DNA from 3 places in the Paenibacillus sp. GCM10027628 genome. Region 2 is predicted to be linked to each of the others. Evidence: riboswitches for the same ligand, from Rfam matches in the RefSeq annotation. Region 2 holds a riboswitch; each other region holds the start of a gene.
What was found. A riboswitch is a leader RNA that binds a small molecule or an ion and turns the genes downstream of it on or off. The one in region 2 is predicted to bind cyclic di-GMP.
Positions count from the first base shown of each region.

Region 1: another riboswitch for cyclic di-GMP. It lies ahead of ACFQZT_RS08135 (putative bifunctional diguanylate cyclase/phosphodiesterase); the one in region 2 lies ahead of ACFQZT_RS33405 (hypothetical protein).
Region 3: another riboswitch for cyclic di-GMP. It lies ahead of ACFQZT_RS22375 (DUF192 domain-containing protein); the one in region 2 lies ahead of ACFQZT_RS33405 (hypothetical protein).

Region 1 is NZ_JBHTHA010000004.1:73,383-80,157, reverse strand. It holds gene ACFQZT_RS08145 (S-layer homology domain-containing protein) at 1-1,590, shown strand, start outside; gene ilvA (threonine ammonia-lyase IlvA) at 1,718-2,974, shown strand; cyclic di-GMP riboswitch class I at 3,046-3,133, shown strand; gene ACFQZT_RS08135 (putative bifunctional diguanylate cyclase/phosphodiesterase) at 3,266-4,813, shown strand; gene ACFQZT_RS08130 (BMP family lipoprotein) at 5,065-6,150, shown strand; gene ACFQZT_RS08125 (ABC transporter ATP-binding protein) at 6,294-6,775, shown strand, end outside.
Region 2 is NZ_JBHTHA010000084.1:36,339-43,113, forward strand. It holds gene ACFQZT_RS33375 (amino acid ABC transporter ATP-binding protein) at 1-12, opposite strand, end outside; gene ACFQZT_RS33380 (amino acid ABC transporter permease) at 26-670, opposite strand; gene ACFQZT_RS33385 (transporter substrate-binding domain-containing protein) at 700-1,569, opposite strand; gene ACFQZT_RS33390 (TetR/AcrR family transcriptional regulator) at 1,602-2,183, opposite strand; gene ACFQZT_RS33395 (MGDG synthase family glycosyltransferase) at 2,444-3,562, shown strand; gene ACFQZT_RS33400 (TVP38/TMEM64 family protein) at 3,627-4,289, shown strand; cyclic di-GMP riboswitch class I at 4,303-4,390, shown strand; gene ACFQZT_RS33405 (hypothetical protein) at 4,493-5,389, shown strand; gene nfsA (oxygen-insensitive NADPH nitroreductase) at 5,509-6,258, shown strand; gene ACFQZT_RS33415 (IDEAL domain-containing protein) at 6,640-6,775, shown strand, end outside.
Region 3 is NZ_JBHTHA010000035.1:910-7,684, reverse strand. It holds gene ACFQZT_RS22415 (CpaE/TadZ family protein) at 1-580, opposite strand, end outside; gene cpaB (Flp pilus assembly protein CpaB) at 632-1,312, opposite strand; gene ACFQZT_RS22405 (pilus assembly protein TadG-related protein) at 1,322-2,254, opposite strand; gene ACFQZT_RS22400 (TadE/TadG family type IV pilus assembly protein) at 2,265-2,645, opposite strand; gene ACFQZT_RS22395 (A24 family peptidase) at 2,642-3,163, opposite strand; gene ACFQZT_RS22390 (Flp family type IVb pilin) at 3,275-3,469, opposite strand; gene ACFQZT_RS22385 (Flp family type IVb pilin) at 3,506-3,691, opposite strand; gene ACFQZT_RS22380 (Flp family type IVb pilin) at 3,764-3,946, opposite strand; gene ACFQZT_RS22375 (DUF192 domain-containing protein) at 3,967-4,299, opposite strand; cyclic di-GMP riboswitch class I at 4,386-4,472, opposite strand; gene ACFQZT_RS22370 (PspA/IM30 family protein) at 4,919-5,605, opposite strand; gene ACFQZT_RS22365 (PspC domain-containing protein) at 5,609-6,064, opposite strand; gene ACFQZT_RS22360 (PspA/IM30 family protein) at 6,100-6,753, opposite strand.

The DNA of each region.
Region 1 (6,775 bases), on a different contig from region 2:
AAGACGCCGATCACCTCTTACACAGTGGACCCTTTTTCGTTGAATGCGGTAAGCGGAGAGTTATGGAATCCTGGAATGGGTTCTGCGCCTGCAGCCGATGGAGAGAAGCCTCTGAGCGATAAACCGCTGGCGGAGAAACCTTCGGCAACACTGAATTTAACCAAGGAGCAAGCCGCAGAGAAGGTAGTGAGCGCTTTTAACCTCTCTACGGATTATAAACTGCAGGAAGCTTCCTATAATGAGTCCACGAATCCGGATAGCGGAGAAACGGAATCAACCTGGAATTTGAACTGGAGCCAGCCGGCTGACAAGGATTCGAAGAGTAAAATCGGGGGCGGCGGCGCCTGGGCCAGTGTGAATAGCAAAACGGGCGAGATTCTGAACTTCAACAGCTACATCCCTTATGGGCCAGATTCTGAAAAGGAAATTGAAGGCAAAGTTTCATTGGACGATGCGAAGACGGCGGCCGTTAATTTTGTGAAAAAACATCTGCCCGCCTATACGGACCAGCTGGTGCTGAACATGCCGTCGGCTAAAAACTATTCGGAAGAGCAGCTGAAGCATATGCGCAACTGGGACATTCAATTCAAACGCGTCATCGACGGCATCTCGGCCGGGAATGAGAACGTGGGTGTGAGCATCGATCGGACCAATGGCCAGATCATGAACTTCCATTTCTCGATCAGCGATCTGCCGTATCCGAAGACGAAGCCTGAAGTGCTGGCCGTCGATAAAGCCAAAGATATTCTCCTTTCCCAGTACAATATTAAGCTGAATTATGTGCTTGCAGGCAATGGACCGATCTATGGGATGCCGATTGAAAAATATAATGTCATGGTTGCAGCCGGCAAGATTGCGCCAACCGCTGCTGTGGGTACAGCGGGCGAGAAGCTGGAAGCCAAGCTTGTCTATTCGCTAGAACCAAAGTACACGCGTGAAGCGTTCTTGTTAGACGCTGAGTCCGGCCAATGGAAGAATGCAAATACCGGCGAAGTGATCTCTCTGGAAAAAGTGAAAGTCGACGACATCGACAATCACTGGGCTCGCAATGAGCTTCAGCTAATGCTGGATTATCAAGCACTGGACGTGAAAGACGGCAAAGTAAATCCCGATCAGACGATAACGCGCGGAGAATTGATCAAAATGCTTGTCATCGCCATGAACGGCGGTAATGGAGGCATTTATTACGGAGCGGAGCGTAAAGCTTCTTTCGCCGACGTAGCCGCTACCTCCGCCTACTTCGCTTATGTGGAAAATGCCGTCGATCGGGGACTGCTCGATCCCGGCGCAGATTTTAATCCGGAAGCCAAAATGAATCGCGAAGAGATGGCTCAGCTCATCGTGAAGGCGCTTGGTTACAAGAGCTTGACGAAGTTCGACGGCATCTTCAATACGAACTTTGCGGATGCGTCCAAGCTGAAAAATGTTGGCGATGCGGCCATCGTGCTCGGTCTTAACATTATGTCGCTCAGCGGCGATAAATTCGAGCCGCAGCAAGAAGTATCCAAGGCGCAGGCGGCCAGCGCATTCTACCGCTTCCTGCAGAAGCGGGCAGAGCTGCAAGACCGGTCACCACGCTTCTATTATTAAGGACTCCTGGGCATGCCGCTTCGGCGGCATGCATTATTTTTTTTCCACTGCGCTCTAAAGCCTCAGATATGCTACAATATTCTTTAAAACTTGGTATTAGCGTAGCTAGGAAAAGGAGTCAGAGTGTATGAGTGTGTCCACGAGAGTAGGCTTGGAAGATATCATCAAAGCGAATCACGTGCTTAGCCGTGTGATCGAGCCATCGCCTTTGCAGCGTAATGAGCTTCTGTCCAATTTATATGAATGCAACGTTTATCTCAAACGTGAAGATATGCAGGTCGTACGGTCTTTTAAAATTCGCGGAGCTTACAATGTGATTCAAAGCTTATCTCCGGAAGAGCGCGAGGCGGGCGTTGTTTGCGCAAGCGCGGGGAATCACGCGCAGGGTGTGGCTTACTCCTGTAAGCAGCTCGGTATCGAGGGCAAAATTTTTATGCCGACCACGACGCCCCGTCAAAAAATATCCCAGGTGAAGCTGTTCGGAGGCTCGTTTGTCGAGGTGATCCTGACAGGTGATACGTTCGACGACTCCTCGGCGCAAGCCAAAGCTTATTGCGAAAAGGAAAACAAAGTGTTCATTCATCCGTTTGACGATGTTCGCACGATTGCCGGCCAAGGCACCGTAGGGCTTGAGATTATGAATCAAATGCCCGAGAGCCCGGACTATATCTTCGCGACGATTGGCGGCGGCGGTCTGGTAGCGGGTGTATCTACGTTTGTAAAGAGCGTTTCCCCGCAAACGCGAATCGTTGGCGCTGAGCCCGAGGGGGCCGACAGCATGTCCGAATCGCTTCGCCAGGGACATGTTGTAACATTGTCCACGATCGACAAGTTCGTCGACGGTGCGGCTGTGAAGCAAGTGGGCCAGCTCACTTTTGACATTTGCAAAGACGCGCTTGAGGATATTGTAGTCATTCCTTCCGGCAAGGAGTGCACCACGATTCTTGAACTGTATAACAACAATGCCATCGTCATCGAGCCTGCAGGCGCTTTGCCGGTTGCGGCGCTGGATGCCTATCGGGAGCAAATACGCGGCAAGAATGTGGTCTGCATCATTAGCGGCGGCAACAACGATATCGAGCGGATGCAGGTGATCAAAGAGAGATCGCTTATCTATGAAGGGTTGAAGCACTATTTTATCCTCAATTTCCCTCAGCGGGCAGGGGCTTTGCGTGAATTTCTCGAGGAAGTGTTGGGGCCGACCGACGATATCACCCGATTCGAGTACACGAAGAAAAATAACCGGGACGACGCTCCGGCACTGGTCGGAATCGAGCTCAAAAACAAGGACGACTACGACGGGCTGATCGAACGTCTCTCTCGAAAAGATTATGGTTACATCGAAATTAATAAGGATCCGAAGCTATTTAATTTGTTGATTTAAACTAGAATCTATTAGCCAACCACCTATGAATATGCTATAGTAAATGAGCTACAAAAATTTCCATATCCATATTTCTCAAAAGGCAAACTTGTCGAAAGATAAGGGCGCAAAGCCTCAGATCTAACGTTGCTTTGCAACTATGATGGCTGGGCTGCCGAGAGGTCACAATTCTACCTATGCAGCTAGTACACCTAACGGCTATTCCGCTTCGGAATAGCTTTTTATTTTGGCTTGTTGAAAACGCAGCCAATGCTTACGAGAAAGTTTTACTAAATTTAGGAGGATCCAAGCATGAAGGGCATAAAGTCTTCAAAATGGGCGCAGCATATGAAAGTATATGTTTGGGCATATATCGGCTTATTTAGCGTCTGTTTGTTGACGGTTAATCTGCTTGCAGCCGCTTCATTTTCATTTCAACCTCGTGTGCTGATCGCGCTAACGGTTCAAGTCGTCATTTGCTTGCTCATTGCTTTTCGCGTGCGTTTGTTATTGAAAACAAAGCAGCAGGTTGAAGAGCAAATGAATGAAATGACACATATGGCCTACCATGACGCCTTGACCGGCTTGCCGAACCGTCGGCTGTTCCAGGATCGTCTGGAACGCGCACTGCTGCAAGCAAAGCGTCGCGAGCAGCTGGTGGCGGTGATGTTCCTGGATATGGACCGCTTCAAAGGCGTGAACGATACTCTGGGTCATGCTTGCGGCGATCAATTGATCCGGCAGGCGGGCCAGCGCTTGGTAAGCTGCTTACGGGGAGCTGACACGGTGTTTCGGCAAGGCGGGGACGAATTCACCATTTTGCTGGAATATATGGCGAAGCCCGAAGATGTTAGAGTTGTAGCGGCCCGCATTCAAGCGGAGTTGGAGGAGCCTTTTATTCTCGAGGGTACGCCTGTATCGGTGACAGCGAGTATGGGGATTGCCTTATATCCGATGGACGGCGATACGCCGGAGCAGCTCATGGAACGGGCGGATGAAGCGATGTACGCGGCAAAGGAGCGGGGGCACAATCACTTCCAATTCTACGCCTCAGATATCGATGCAATGCTGGCAGGCAAAGCATATTTGGAAAAAGAGCTGCGGTTATCGCTGCAGCATGAACATTTTGAATTGCGGTATCAGCCTCAATATGAATTGGCAACAAGAGAACTAAAAGGCGTGGAGGCCGTACTTTCTTGGAGCAAGGGGGGGCCTCAATCTGTATACGGTCTGAATTGGAGAAAGATCGCTGACGAAACCGGCCTTATGATCCCTATAGGCCATTGGATGCTGCGCAACGCCTGCATGCAGGTGAGAAGCTGGCAGGATTCCGGCTATCCGCCGCTCCGATTGACAGTCGGCATCACTTCTGTTCAATTCGAAGATCCGTTTCTTATCGATAAGCTGGATGCCATTTTGAAAGAAACGGGTATGGACCCAAAACGTGTTGAAATCGATCTGACAGAAAGTATTTCTACTTCCAGCGTTCAAGAGGCGGGGGAGAAGCTAAGGCAATTAAAAGCACTGGGAGTCCGCGTTGCAATGGACGATTTGTGCATCGGATTGTTTACGCGTTCCGGTATGGAGGGAATGCCGATGGACAGCGTGAAGCTCGATAGCGCGTTGGTGAGGGATCTTCCCGACGATGACGAGAATCAGGCGTTAGCTGCGGCCATTATTCGAATGGCCCATCGTTTGGGGCTGAATCTGATCGCCAAAGGTGTTGAAACGAAAGCGCAATTGGAGCATTTGCAGCATTTGCAGTGCACGGAAGTACAAGGGGAACTGTTCGGCGGACCTTTACATCCTACGGAGTTCCTAAAGCTAATGAAAGAAAATGTCGTCCAAGTGGCCACGTAGATTTTATTGACCACAGGTAGTATAATAAATACTTGGTGCTTGGAACCTATATTGTTGAGAATGACAAACGAAATATGCCGGCTTGTATGACGTCACGAATTATGATATTCCTAGGGGAACCTACTTTTCTCCTAGGCCTTTTAATGTTACAATTGTACATGCAAGGTCTTACATAATTTCGTTTATCGTGGTCATACTACAATGTGGAACTCCATGGTAAAGGTAAAATTAATATGATGGGGGTAAAAACAATGAAGAAAGTGCTTTCTACAGCTCTTATGGCTGTAACGGTTACGGCAATGGCGCTCACAGGTTGCGCGAAGAAAGACGAAACTAAGCCTGCAGCATCAGCAACTCCAGGAGCTACCGCGGCAGCAACTGCTGCAGCATCGACAGCTCCTAGCAATAACAGCGGCAAAGATTTCAAAATCGGTATGGTTACGGATATCGGTGGTGTAAACGATAAATCCTTTAACCAAAGCGCTTGGGAAGGTTTGAAAGCCCTTGAGAAACAAACGGGCGTTAATGTGAAAAACCTCGAAAGCAAAAGCGATGCGGACTACACGCCGAACTTGAACAAATTCGTTAAAGACGGATACAACTTGACTTGGGGTATCGGTTTCTTGATGGGTGACTCGTTGAAAACAGTAGCAACGCAAAACCCTAACGCTAAATTGGCGATTATCGATAACGTGGTTGACGCTCCTAACGTAGAGTCCGTTACTTTCTCCGAGCAAGAAGGCTCCTACCTCGTTGGTGTGGTAGCAGGTCTGACAACGAAAACGAACAAAATCGGTTTTGTCGGCGGTATCGACATCCCGGTTATCAAACGTTTTGAAGCTGGTTTCGTAGCAGGGGTTAAAGCTGTTAATCCTAACGCGAAAATTCAAATCAACTACACAGGCGCATTCGACAAGCCTGACCTTGGTAAAGCAGCGGCAGCAACGATCTACAACGATGGCGCTGACATTATTTTCCATGCCGCGGGTTCCACAGGTAACGGTGTATTTAACGAAGCCAAAGACCGCGCTAAAAACGGTAAAAAAGTATGGGTTATCGGTGTAGATAAAGACCAATCCCTAGAATTTGGTGACGATGTAACACTGACTTCCATGATGAAACGCGTTGACCAAGCGGTTACTCGCGTATCCAAAGATATCATCGACAACAAATTCCAAGGTGGCAAAACGGTTGTTCTTGGGCTTAAAGATGATGGCGTAGGTCTTCCTGACACATCCAAGAAAAACGTAACTGCAGACATCTTGAAAAAAGTGGATGAGTACAAAGCGAAAATCATCAGCGGCGAAATCAAAGTACCTGAAACTCCAGCACCATAATTGTTGCCATATCGCACAGAAGCAAAGTAACACTAAGCGTGTTTTAGTAGAAACAAGGCTAGTTGCATAAACTAGCCTTGTTCTTTAGTTAGAAGAGGTTTTTTTGGAACATACATCTAAAAATTGATCCGTAGGGTGATCTGATGAGTGAATTAACCCCTGTTGTTGAGCTGAGCAACATTACGAAGCGATTCCCTGGCATTGTCGCCAACGATTCGATCAGCCTAAAGCTCAAAAAAGGCGAGATTCATGCCCTTCTTGGTGAGAATGGCGCCGGCAAATCAACATTAATGAACATCTTGTTCGGCTTGTATCAGCCTGATGAAGGTTTCATCAAGGTGCATGGCAAAGAAGTCAACATCGACAGTCCGAACCGTGCTATTGATCTTGGGATCGGCATGGTGCATCAGCATTTCAAGCTCGTTCAACCTTTTACCGTGACCGAAAATATTATTTTAGGCATGGAGCCCAAAAAAGGCATTAACGTGGACTTCCGCACCGCGCAAGAGAAGGTACGCAAGCTGTCCGAACAGTACGGTCTCCGCGTCGATCCGAAAGCGAAAATCGAGGATATTTCCGTTGGTATGCAACAGCGTGTGGAAATCTTGAAAACGCTGTATCGCGG
Region 2 (6,775 bases):
AATTTCAATCAATCCGCACACACCCTTAATAAGCCTTTGATAATTTTTTCTCGATGCGGTTAAGAATGTTGGAGAACAACATGCTCATGATCCAATACATGAGAGCAATGGAAATGTAAAATGGCATGGCTACATAATATTGCGCGATGAGAAGTTGGGCTGATCGCAAAAGTTCGGTTACAGTCACGATGGAAACAAGCGATGTTTCTTTCAACATGCCGATAAATGTATTGCCCATTGGAGGAATCGCCACCCGGGCTGCCTGCGGTAGAACAATTTTGCGCATCGTTTGCCAAGGGGACATGCCCAGGGATAGTGCGGCTTCCGTCTGTCCTTTAGGCACAGAAAGGATCGCACCCCGGAATGTCTCGGATAAATAAGCGCCGATATTGATGCTAAGTGAAATATAGGCCGCTGTGAGCGGCCCAAAGGTAATACCGTAATCCGGTAATCCATAATAAATAATGAAGATTTGCACAATGATCGGGGTTCCGCGAATGATGGAAACATACCCTCTGGCCAAATTGCTGACCAGCCTATTCCCTTTTAACCGGGCGATAGCTACGATCAGGGCGACAATAAATCCAAAGAACATCGAGACGATGGTAATGAGCAGGGTATAATAAGCGCCTTTGAAAAGAAAGCCTAAGTTATCTAAAACGAGTTCCATGCATGCGGCCTCCTGAAAATGTGAGACTCTTAAAAATTCGGATCGACACCAAACCATTTTTGGTGAATGTCTTTAAGCGTTCCATCGGTTTTCATCTCGTTCAAGGCTTTGTTGATGGCATCCACCAGCTCCGGATTATTTTTGCGCATAGCGACACCTGCGAAATCTTCCTTGATCGGCGCTCCGACCGCTTTAATATTTAATTTGTTTTTCTCCATAAGCGGCTTCAGGGCAAAGATATTGTTAATCGTCGCATCAATTCTTCCGACATTCAGGTCCGACAAGGATGTAATGACATCGTTGTACGTTGCGATTTCAAAGTTGCCGACCTTCGGCATTGCGACTTCACGCAAATATTTCTCATCGTTTGTACCAAGACCGACACCGATTTTCTTGCCTTTGAAATCCTCAATCGCTTTGATCGTGTTGTTGTCGCCTTTTACAATGACATTAACCGAGTTCTTGATATATGGAATGGAGAAATCCATTGTTTTCTTACGATCATCGGTAATGGTTACTTGGCTGATCAATACATCGTATTTGTCTTTTTGCAAGCCTTCAATCAAGCCGGAAAATTCACCGGTAATGAATTCAGCCTGTACGCCAAGCTTCTTCGCTACACTCTTTGCGATGTCGGCATCGTAGCCGTCTACTTCTTTCTTATCATTCAAAAAGTTATAGGGTGCGTAGGTTCCCATCAAACCTACTCTAATTTTGCCGTTTTTCTTGATCTGCTCGAGCAGGTTGGCTGAAGCCGGAGAGACGGCCGGTGTGCTTTTCGTATCTGCAGCAGGACTTGCAGCAGGTTTTTCGGTTGCTTTTCCGCAGCCGACTAACGCCAGACCTACGATTGTGAGCAATGAAGCAGCTTTAAATAATGGTTTAACCTTGATTTTCATCTTTCATACACCCCTATATGTGATTTAATGTGCTAACCTAATAATCCTCGAAATTCGAATCGGGCCGTTTCTTCAGCGATTTGCGAAGGCGTGTACGGGGACGCGTAATCGACATCGTGCATAGGTCCGAACAGCCATTTCGTAAGGACGCCTGAAATTAAGGAGACGAGTATATTGACACGAAGAGAAACGTCTGCAAAATGTGGAAGCATCTCCAACTCTATGGCCCGGTTTACATTGTTCTTGAAGGCTTCCTCGAATGCCACCCATGTTTGTGAAACAGCTTCACGGACCGGAGGGTCTGCACCCTGACCTTTAATAAGTAAAAAGGCCATCAAATTCCGGTTATGATCAGCGAATTCAAACAAATCGGTCAACAATCTTGCAGATGAAAGAACCATATCGTCTACAGTGCCTGCATGTTTGCGATAGCCTTGTTCAATGACTCGCGTCAGTTTCTCTTTGCCGTTCTCAATCAGGCGGACCGCGAGCTGCTCTTTACTTTCAAAATACCAGTAAAACGTTCCTTGCGACACGCCTGCGCCTTTGACCACGTCCGAAATCTTCGTATTGTGATACCCTTTGCGTGCAAAAAGTTCTAAAGCTGTTTTCATCAAAATCTGCTCTCGCTGCTGTTCTTCATTGAGTAATGATGCCAGATCCTAAACCCCTTTCCATTAACTGACGAGTCAGTTAAGTTAATTCCGATGGGTTTACTATAGTATAAGAAGCTACTATAGTCAAGTCATAAATTGGCGAGAAGAAAAATGTTTAAATATGGCTTTCGATATTTGAATTAATAAATATTTAAGAATTGGTTCACAATGCTTTCATCTTTAATGCCTATGATTAAGGGAATAGGAGGGTTGCTTTCATGAACAAGAATCGTAAAATTTTAATTTTAACGGCTAGTTATGGAAATGGTCACTTACAGGCTTCACATGCTTTGCAGGAACAATTCGAAAAGCAAGGCGCCAAAGAAGTGATTACGCTTGATCTTATGAAAGAGGGGCATCCTCTGTTAAATACAATCACCGTTTCTTTATATAATAAAAGTACACAAGTGGCCAGAATGGGTCTGGACTATTATGGCTGGAGCTATTATTTTACCCGTGAAGCCGAACACGATGCGTTCATTAATCGTTCCTTAAACATTTTAGGAAGAAAAAAATTAGTGCAAATCATTCAACATGAGCGTCCTGATGCTGTTGTTAATACGTTCCCTTTTGGTGCAACCCCGGAGGTGTGCAAGATTTTTGGCATTCATAACGTTACTGTACTGACTGACTATGCGCTGCATTCCCGCTGGTTTCACCCCAAAGTCGACAAGTATTATGTTGCAACGGAGGAGTTACAACAACAACTTATCCATAAAGGTTTATCGAAAGACCGCATTGAAGTGACGGGCATTCCCATTCGTAAACAATTTAATGAAATAAGTTCGGTCAAGTCTGCGAATATGAAGAAAAGGTCGATTTTAGTCATGGCCGGTGACAGTGGAATCTCAGGCTATATGGAAGAAATCGTACTTTCTTTATTGGCGATTAACGAATCTCAAGTTACCGTCGTATGCGGCAGGAATGAGAAAGTTAAGCATAAATTAGATGCCCTTACTCCGCTGTACCCCAATCTGAACGTTCTCGGGTATGTAAATAATATGCAAGAAGTCATGTCAGAAGCAACTTGTATGGTTACGAAAGCAGGAGGGCTCACCTTGACCGAAGCGATCTCGATGCGCATTCCAATGTTTATCTTTAAACCGTATGCAGGTCAAGAGCGAGAAAACGCCGTATTCCTGTCCGAAAGAGGAGTTGCATCGATCGCCAATAACGTGGGAGAGCTAGCGGCTCAAGTTCAAAAGCTTCTTGACGCTCCACCTCTTCATGAGGAAGTTAAGCGGCGGATGTTAACTCTACAGCGTACTCAAGCTGCTTCCGCCATTGCAAATAGCGTTATGGACAGTATTGATCAATCTGTCTCGCTTTCCGTGTGATAGGACCAACGATTCTACGGATACTTTAGGTAAATTCCAAAAAACTGGATGTGAATCAACGAACTTGATAATACCAAAATCTTTTTCTGGTACCCGGCTCATTAGTATAATCAGTATAGCCATAATTGCAGCTTTGATCAGTTATTACATTTACCTTGTGCATACCGGAGAAGCACAGAGATTAATCGAAACCATCGTAAATATAGGTCCTTTTGGCATTATCATCGGTATTATTGTTCAATCGTTTGCCAATATTATTCCTGTACCGGGGGAATTCATTTCTGTCATTCTCATGGAAGTCTACGGTCCTGTCATGGGTGGCATTTATGCCTGGATTGGTGGCGTTGCCGGAGCAGTTGGGGCTCTGTATCTTACAAAATGGATTGCGAAGCCATTGTTTGGGAACATGGCTCAGCCTTTTTTGCAGAAAGTTGAAGCATATACGCGGAAACATGAAACGTTGGGACTCTTAATGATCCGGTTTGTTCCTTTTGTCCCGTACCACTTTGTTAATTACGCAGCGGGGCTTATAAACGTTAAAATATGGAATTTCATTTGGACTACAGCCTTAGGCATATTACCATATTCCATTGCGATGAGCGGGATCTACGCAGGTGCTCGTCATGGTTCGCTGCTATGGGGAGTTGTTGGTATTGCAGTTTTTATTGCTCTGCTAGCATTAAGTTGGCTATTAAAAAGAAGGAACAAAATTAGTACAATTATTTAGGCAGCATGCCCACAAACGAAAAAGGCAAACTTATCGAAAGATAAGGGCGCAAAGCTACAGGCCTAAGGGACTTTTGTTTCTATGGCGGCTGAGTTGCCGAAATTGTTGGATACGTCAAGCATCCATCATCTTTATTGTTGATGGATTTTTTGTTTTCTATTTTCTGGGAACATATATTAATAGAATTGTAGGAGATGATACATATGGAGATAAAAGAAGAGTCGATGCAATTAAGCGGTACAGCCAGGTTGTTATATTTCGGGCTGATTCCATTATTGTTTACAACGCTGATGGTCGGCACAGGTGTGTATATGATTAATCATGGCAAAGGGGAGACGTTTGCGGGTTTACTCACCCATGCGGGAGAAAGTGTCCTGAAGGCAGGAAAAAGTGTAATTACTAAGAAGCCGGCGACTCCAGCTCCAGCTGCGGCAGGAACTGCCTCAAGCGGAAGTACAAGTACTGGAGCGGGCTCTGCAGGTCCAGCCAACGCAACTGCCGCAGGAACAACTGCCGCAACTCCCGGTGGAACCAATACTGCAAGCGCTCAGCCCGGCTCAACTGCTCCTGCTTTCAACGGTATTCCAGCTTCAGCGCCTGCGGAGGATTTAAAACAGCAAACCGACGCGGCGGCAAGTCAATATGCCGCAATGACGGCAGCCCAGGCTGCGGGGATTCTCGACAATATGACACTCAAAGATGAAGTCTTCAATATGCTCGGTATGAAGCCGCCACAGCGCGCGAACATTTTGGCTAAGATGGACCCGAAAAAAGCTGCGGCTGTCTCCTTGGCGCTTAAGGATTTCCAGCCTGTGAGTTCTGACAATGCAGCAGATGTTCAAAAGAAACTGGACAGCTTACCCGGCAATCCACAGCCGGTGGACGAGCTGGCGAAAACATATAGTCAAATGCCTGCGGCGAGCGCAGCTTCCTTAATAACTGAACTGATGAATACGGACGCCAAGGAAGCGGTTAGCATCATGGCTAGTCTCGATGCCGGTACGAGAGCCGGTATTCTAGCGGCAATGAGCAGCAGCAAAGACCCTGCCGGGTTGAAGGCGGCAACCGCCGTTTCGCAATTGCTGCTTACCACGAAGTGAATTTTTGCAGGTCTTGTCCCTTCCAAAATCAAGCAATTATTTGCTCAGTCAAGTATAAATAAGTATGATTGACGTATCGGATGATACAGGGGATGGACATATTTGAAAGGAGAATTGAAATGAATACCGTTATTGAAACCATTTTAAATCATCGTTCTATTCGTCAATATGAAGATAAGGCATTAACCGATGAGCAAATTCGTTACATAGTGGAATGCGCGCAAGCAGCATCTACATCCAGCCATATCCAGGCATACTCGATTATTGGCGTGAAAAATAAAGAAACAAAACGCCGTTTAGCTGAGCTCGCGGGGAATCAGCCCTACGTAGAGGCGAATGGACATTTCTTTATTTTTTGCGCCGACTTGCACCGTCATGATGTAGCAGGGGAAATGGAAGAAGCGGATTTGACAACGTCGCTTGAAAGTACTGAAAAATTTATGGTCGCATTGATTGATGCCGCGCTTGCTGCCCAAAATGCTGCCATCGCCGCAGAGTCAATGGGACTTGGCATTTGTTATATCGGTGGTCTTCGCAATGAAATAGAAGAAGTAAGCCAATTATTAAAACTGCCGAATCGTGTCGTACCTTTATTTGGATTAACTGTAGGATATCCATTGAATCAATCGGATAAAAAACCTCGATTGCCGCTAGATAATGTATACCATTCGGAGACATATCAACAAGATGAGGCTGTATTCAAACAACAATTAGTAAAATACAACGAACAAACTAGCTCTTACTACCATGAACGAACAAATGGTAAACGAACGGATACGTGGACAGGTCAAATGGCAAAAATGCTGTCCAAGCCGACGCGAATGCATATGAAAGATTTTGTAACGAAAAAGGGATTTAATAAACAGTAACGCCTTCAGCTGAGGGACAAGCTCCTTCATTCACCCGTATTTTCAGCGAAGTTTTACCATTGTGGAATGAGCTGTCTAATCCCCCTCTTACCGCCCTTGCGAAAGCAAGGGCTTTTCTTTTCAGTTCAGAATGTTTAAATCCTTTACAGCAATTGCACAGCTGGAAAGATGTATATCATCGTTGCAGTGGCGAGAGGGTATTGAAGTCGTAACTCTAAGATCGAGGATTAACCACGACAAGTTCGTCCCAAACGAACGGCTTTAATAGGAGGTCGCTCAGTCAAATCAGGAAATTGTAATGTCGAACATTTGACAAAAACAACTGTAAATATTATTATTACAGTATAGCTTTTCATTTCTTTTGACAGGTGGTGTAGGAAGATGACTTTTGAAACAGGCGATTGGGTGCATGGTCGAACAGAAGCTGGGGAACTAGTCCAGGGATACATTGAATCGATTCACGAAATACAGAATCTCGCTAGTGTCAATGTGCTTAGATCCGATAACGAAGAAATTG
Region 3 (6,775 bases), on a different contig from region 2:
CGAGCAGTTTTATTTTATCGCGGAGCCCTAGCAAAATGAGCGTCTCCAGCATTAGCTTCGTGCTTTTTATCGCCGCCATCTCCAGCGTAGTAACCATAAAGACGGAATCGGCCTTCTCGATAATTTGTAATGTTTTATCAGAAAAACCTGACGGTGTGTCCACAATAACGTAGTCATGTTGGGAAAGCAGCAAATCGCACACCTTGTCCAAGCGGTCTGGGAACACAAGGTCTGCGTATTCAGGGCGGTCCGGAGCTGCCAGTACTTTTACCCCGCTGCTGTGCTTAATAAGATAGCTTAATAGCGTATGCTGATCCATAGTGTCTATACTTTCCATTACATCTTTAATAGTAAATGTGGAATGCAGGTCCATGGACAGCCCCACATCACCGAACTGGAAATCCGCATCCATGATGCAGATTTGACTATGGCTGCTCTTGGAATTGTTTTTTGAGAGCGCAACCGCAAGATTGACGGCCATCGCCGTTTTACCGATACCTCCCTTCGCGCTGCAGATTGCGATCATTTCTCCTCGCTTATTCCGGACCTGCTCTACGAATGCTTTTTCTTCAACGGACATCTTATATGCCTCCTTCCATTCCATTGCGTTAGTAACGGTTTCTTCTTTTGATTATTTGGCGGCTTCAGGAATGACTCTGCTATGCAATGACAGGCTAACTTTGAAACGATCGTTCGTATTAACCAGCTTCGGAACGTCCTCCGGCTTCACTTCCAGCGTTACTGTTGCATACTCCGCATAGGGATGCTCGCTGTCTGTTTCGACCATCCTCCGGCCGACGGCAAGCACATGAATGTTTTCAAGCAGTACCGTAGATGATTCAAGCAGCTTATCATTTCCATCCTTTGGAGGAATCGTAACGATGACATCCACATAATCATCCGGTTCGATGAGGTTCGATACGGATTGCACAATATTAACGCCTACCGAGACAGCTCGGTATCCGTTCTGTATTTTCTTAGCAACTACAGCCGATTCGTCTTTACTTGCCTTCACGTGATTGCCCAGCAGAACCTCCCCAGCTTCGAGCGTTGCGTCTGCAAACTTGCCTTCAGCTTGTTGGATGGTTTTGAGTGACTGCGGATGAACGCTTAGCGACGGTACTTGCTTAATCTCCAACATGTCGGCTTGCATTTTCTGATTTCTCTTAATTTGCTGCTTAGCAACCACGACACCGACCATATTTCCATTGGCCGCCTTCGCATGATCAAACTGTTTCATATAATTGAAAAATAGAAAAGTCGTCACTAGTCCCATAATGAGTGCCGCAATTAAAATAATTTTCGATCTCATCGATGTCACCTACTCTGAAAGTTTAATAGCATAGGCGCCGCGGTTTACGGCCCCTGGTTTGGTAAATCCGGTTCCCGTACGTTCTATGAATATACCGATGACTTCCTTGGTATTGTAGTCCATAGGTGCAGTAATATAGAAATATGCGAATCCGGTGATCTGGATTTGCTTGATTTGTCCGCCAGAATAGTTATAGGGCTTATATACCGGAACCAGCAGAATACGCGAATCATCGCGGTGACTGTAATCGCCTGGCGGATAAGGGCTTCTGTTTATTCTCGCCTGCACCGCATCTCTCGTACTTCCAGCTATATTCCCTGTCTGTGTATCAACGACATCCCCGACAGAGAGCATACTTTGATAGCCATAAGTCAGGTTGGTCTCGTAGGTGCTGGCACCCGGAGCTCCCAATGCAATAATTCCGAAGTTGCCGGTCGAGGATCCCGTTTGGTCGACCTTTAGGTGATATTCTTGGCCATATGTCAATTGAACGGATTGGTCGATTCCGATCGGCGCGGCACCCATCGCGGCACCCATCGCCTCAATCTTTGCTGTTGCTTTCACGCTAATCGGTATCTTATCAATACCAAGTACTTTGGCGAAATGCACATCCACGTCTTTCTTCAGAACTGCGGTGGTTCGGTCTTTCATAGTAGTGGTTAGCTTTACCAGACTTGAACTTTCTCCATGATCATTCAGTACTATATCTGCTACACTGCGAACATTCTGCTCAGTGGCAGTCAGCTCTTGCGCACCTGATAGAACCGTTGCGTTCGCTGTCTTCTGCAGGTGCATTTTGACTGCATATAACATGCCACCTTCTACCACAATAGCCGTCATGCCCATTAAAACGACTAAAACAAACGCAACCAATACGGATACGTTTCCATCCTGCTTTGTGATGCAGCGCTTTAACTTTTCAAGTATACCGATGTGTTCCACACTTAGCCTCCTATTCAACTCTTATCGTCGAAGCAGCTTTAACGGTCGGAGCAGGAAGCAGCTTAGAGATGACGGGTGTCATAAATGTTAGGGGATATTCCAGTTTAACAGTGACATAGTCTCCGGAATGACGGGTCGTATCCTTCGGAGAGATCGTAACTTTCAATTTGCTTTGATCGCCCAGATGCACATAGTTCGCAGCAAAGGCAGTCATTTCTGCATCTTTTTTACCAAGCCCACCGAGCCTCACTGTTTCTTGAGCTGCATTGTTCATATTCATATAGGCATACATCAGCCTCCCGAAATCGAATATGCCGCATACAAGCAACAAAAATATCGGAAGAATGACGGCAAACTCAGTTAGCGACTGCCCCCGTTCGTCTTTGATCATACGAATCCCCATCCTTTAAGCCATAAACTCAACACCGAGCCGCCTGCGATGGCAACCCCATATGGATACGTAGAAGTTGCGGTATCATCACTCGAAGCTGGAGACATTTTCACCCCATATCTTAAAAGCAGCATGGAGAACAAAATTCTTTTCAGTATCTCGCGAACGCGCTTCCTTAATAGGAGGAGTACCAGTGCGATCACGCCGCCGATAAGCGCCATATAGACGGAAGTAAGCAGTACAAATGTCATGCCTTTGAAGGCACCGACAAGCGCAAGCAGCTTCACGTCTCCAGCACCCATTCCTCCTAGCAGATATGGAATCAAAAGTACTCCCCCTCCAACAGCAAATCCAAGTGCCGCATTTCCCAGTCCGCCAATACCGTCAATGAGACCATGCAGGATAAACGCCAAGAGAATGCCCGGAAAGGTGACCATATTGTAGATTTTGCGAGACTTTAGATCCGTAACAACACAAGTGGCAAGAATCAGAATTAGTATGCCATCCAGTACAATCATGATTGCCTCCGAACCTCTGATTTTAAAAAAGAGTCTAACGTTCCGAGAAACGTAAGACCCTTTAATTGAATGTTTGCTATGCTCTATGAAGGAGCGTAATAGATGTATACTCTAATTGATGAGTCCATTATCTTTGATTGCATTATTGATTTTACCTACACCATTTTGAAAAATCGTTTCAATCTTTTGATGGAAGCTTACAAGGATTGTAATGACACCAACCGCAATCAAAGATAGGACTAGACTATACTCTGTCACGCCTTGCCCGTTCTCACTCGCACAGAAACTCATAAATTTGTCTTGCATATAAACACCCCTTCTAAAGTGAGAAGGATATCATGATTATGGAGCATTCGTTGCGTTGCCAAGATCCGTATTCACTTTTTCAAACAGAGTCATTATCTTGCCTCTCAAGGCAATCAGAATTCCAACCACACCCACCGCGATAACGCCAAGCACCAAGCCATACTCTGTCATCCCTTGTCCTTGCTCTTCTACGATAAGACTTTTAATCTTGTTCATCATCATAAAGTCGCTCCTTTAAAAGAATGCATATTATGCTGCATAAACTCCCCATCTATAACGAGTAGGAAATAATCATTATGGAGTATTAGTTGCAGTACCGAGATCCGTATTAACTTTTTGAAACAGAGTTAAAATTTTTCCTCTCAAAGCAACCAAAATGCCAACTACACCCACCGCGATAACGCCAAGCACCAAGCCATACTCTGTCATCCCTTGTCCTTGCTCTTCTACGATAAGACCTTTAATTTTGTTCAACATAATAAAATCGCTCCTTTTGTTTACTGGAATTGGACAGCTTGTCCGATTTGCGTACGTGTCTGCGCTAGGCTGCCCGCCGGCAGCTCGATTACTGATGCGGTGTTCTTGATGACCGCGCCCATGCGGCCAGGCTCTACGCGGCTTTCAATCCCTACAATTGTGTAATTACGATCCAGATGCAGGACATCAATCGCATAGTTCATAAAGAACGTATGAATCGAACGACAGGGCTCAATATGAAGACAGGCTGCCTGTTGCAAAGCTTTCGTAAACATAAGTCCCTTTAGTCTGCGTGCAAACGTCCGGGCTTCCGTTACCTGCTCAGCCAGGATCTCTCCTGTATTCAGGTTCACCAGCTTCAACCTCTTCCACCTCCTAAATAAAAAATCCCCGCCTTTGCCGAAAGGTGGGGATTGAAGACAGACTCCCCCCGTAATCTTTCGGTAGCTGGCTGGCATAGCACTTTCGCACTTTAGCCCCTATAGCTTTGCGTCGCCGGCTTTCGCCGGGTTTGCCTTTATCGAGATTCCGCGAAGCATGTCGGGAAATCGATTTATGTGTTCATCTTAGCTTACGAACGGATCGGCTTGGAATCGTCCTATTTCCTCAATTTTCTGATAACATAATTCGACCATGCCTATATCAAAAGCAATACGCTGTAATAGACCCTTAGATATAGCAATAGGCATCAAGTTGTGGAAAATTTCAATAATTTGTCGGGACTTCCCTCTAAGTCTCTTTGATTTGTTAAATAGTGGATCCCCTATTGCATAGCATCCAACTTAGTCTTGAAGTAGGTCTTTGATGTCTAAAGCACCATGATGCAATATATAAGAAAACACGAAAAAAGCCCCTCTCTAGGAGGAGCTTCTCATCAAAATTCGTCCGCATCGAGCTTTGCTCGATCGGCGTCTAAACTTACCGCTCAAAGCGGTCGCGCTTCATGATTATACTTCGATAAAAGTTTAGTCATTACTCGGCAGCGCTGCCGGTTAATTTTTCTTTGAGCAGGTTCAACTGCTCGTCAACTTTAGCTTGTTTCGCGACATCAACTGGTGTGTAGTTGTTGATGGAACCTGCAGGCACATAAGGCTTGCGGGCGATTTCCGCTTCCACTTCCATCTGCATGATTTTCTCTTCCATGCGTTGGAAGCCGCGGGATGCGTTGCCGCTTTCGATCACACCGTTGTAGGAAACTTGAGCCATTTGCTTTTTCGCTTTAGCCAGTTGGGCACGGCTTACGAGTTCGTTGCGCTTATTGCGCATTTTGTAGAACTCATCTTTCATTTCGTGCAGCTGTTGAGTCAGCTCATCCGCTTGTGCTTTGGATCCTGCATGCATATCTGTGTATTCAACAATTTTATCTTCATGATATAGTTTTTCTTCCAAAGCTTGGCGGGCAATTGCTTCTTGACCGTTTTTCAGCGCTGCTGCCGCTTTTGCTTCGCGATCGGCTACAAGGCGTACGGATTCTTCCAGGCGCTGTTTCAGCTTGCGCTCATTGGCGATTTGTCTGGCAACAGTCACTTCGGCTTGCGCAATTTCTTGTTCCATGTCCCGTAAGTACTGATTAAGCATAACGATCGGATCTTCGATTTTATCTAATACCTCGTGAATCGATGCTTTCGTCATATCTTTCATTCTTGTAAATACTCCCATTGTTTACACGTCCTTTTTATTAGTATCGTTAGTAGTTTCGTAGCGAGCGACTTTGGCTCTTAATTCTTCAACTTCTCTTTGCAAAGCTTTCTTTTCGATATCTTTCATCATTTCATCAATGTTATTGGTTTTAGCAGCATCATAAGTTGAAGCTGTGTTAAAGTTGCTAGCTGCCGGACCTGTATGATGAGGCTTGTGGGGCTGCCAGCCGCCGCCATTATAAGCATGTCGGCCATATCCGCCTGCATAAGGATCATATGGCGGCTGATCAAAGCCAGGTTCTTTCGGAATGACAACCGCAGCTAGGAAATAGATGAAAATGACCGTGCCTCCAGTGAAAAATGTCGTAATGACAACCAGCAGGCGTAACAACGTTGCATCTACATTCATCGTTTCGGCTAGTCCGCCGCATAGTCCGGTAACTTTTTTATCTCTTCGTGAGCGATAAAGTTTGCTCATGATTGTGCTATCCCTCCTAATTTCACAGAATCTCTTTAGCTATTCAATTTTTTGCGTAGTGCTTCCATTTCAGCGTCTACTGCCGGGTTACCCGCCGCATAGTAGCTTTCACGGCTCATGCGTCTTACATCGCGGAGCGTTCTAGCATGCAGCTCCATATCGGATACGCGCTCCTCCAGGCGGCCGAACATGCGTGGTGTCGCATCCTGCGTCACACTGCTCATCCGGGCATGCAGTCTTTGCTGCAAGCGGGCGGATTCCATTCGCGCCAGGTAGTAGCTGCGTTTGTCTGCCACTTCTTTGTAATCGGCTTTCATTTGCTGCAGTTCTTCATCCAGATCAAGGATGGACTGCTTCGCCTGTTCATACAGCTCGTGATATTGCTCGCTTTTTTCTTCGGCTTGCAGCTTCTCTTGAAGCACAATCCGTGCCATCTGTTCTTCGCCGGCTTTCAGAGCAAGCATCGCTTGATGCTCGCGCTTTTCTTTCGTTTCCAGCGCAGTCAGATACTGCTGCCGGAGCGCCGCCGCGTGGCTGACGCATTGCTGGTACAGCTTTTCGGATTGTTGCAGCTGCTCGCGAGTAGCGGATAAGTATTGATCAATCAACCGAACCGGATCTTCCGACCGTTCCAAATGTTCATTCAGTGTTGCTACGGTAATGTCTCTCATACGCCTAAGCAGGCTCATCTCTCATACCACCTTTTTCAAT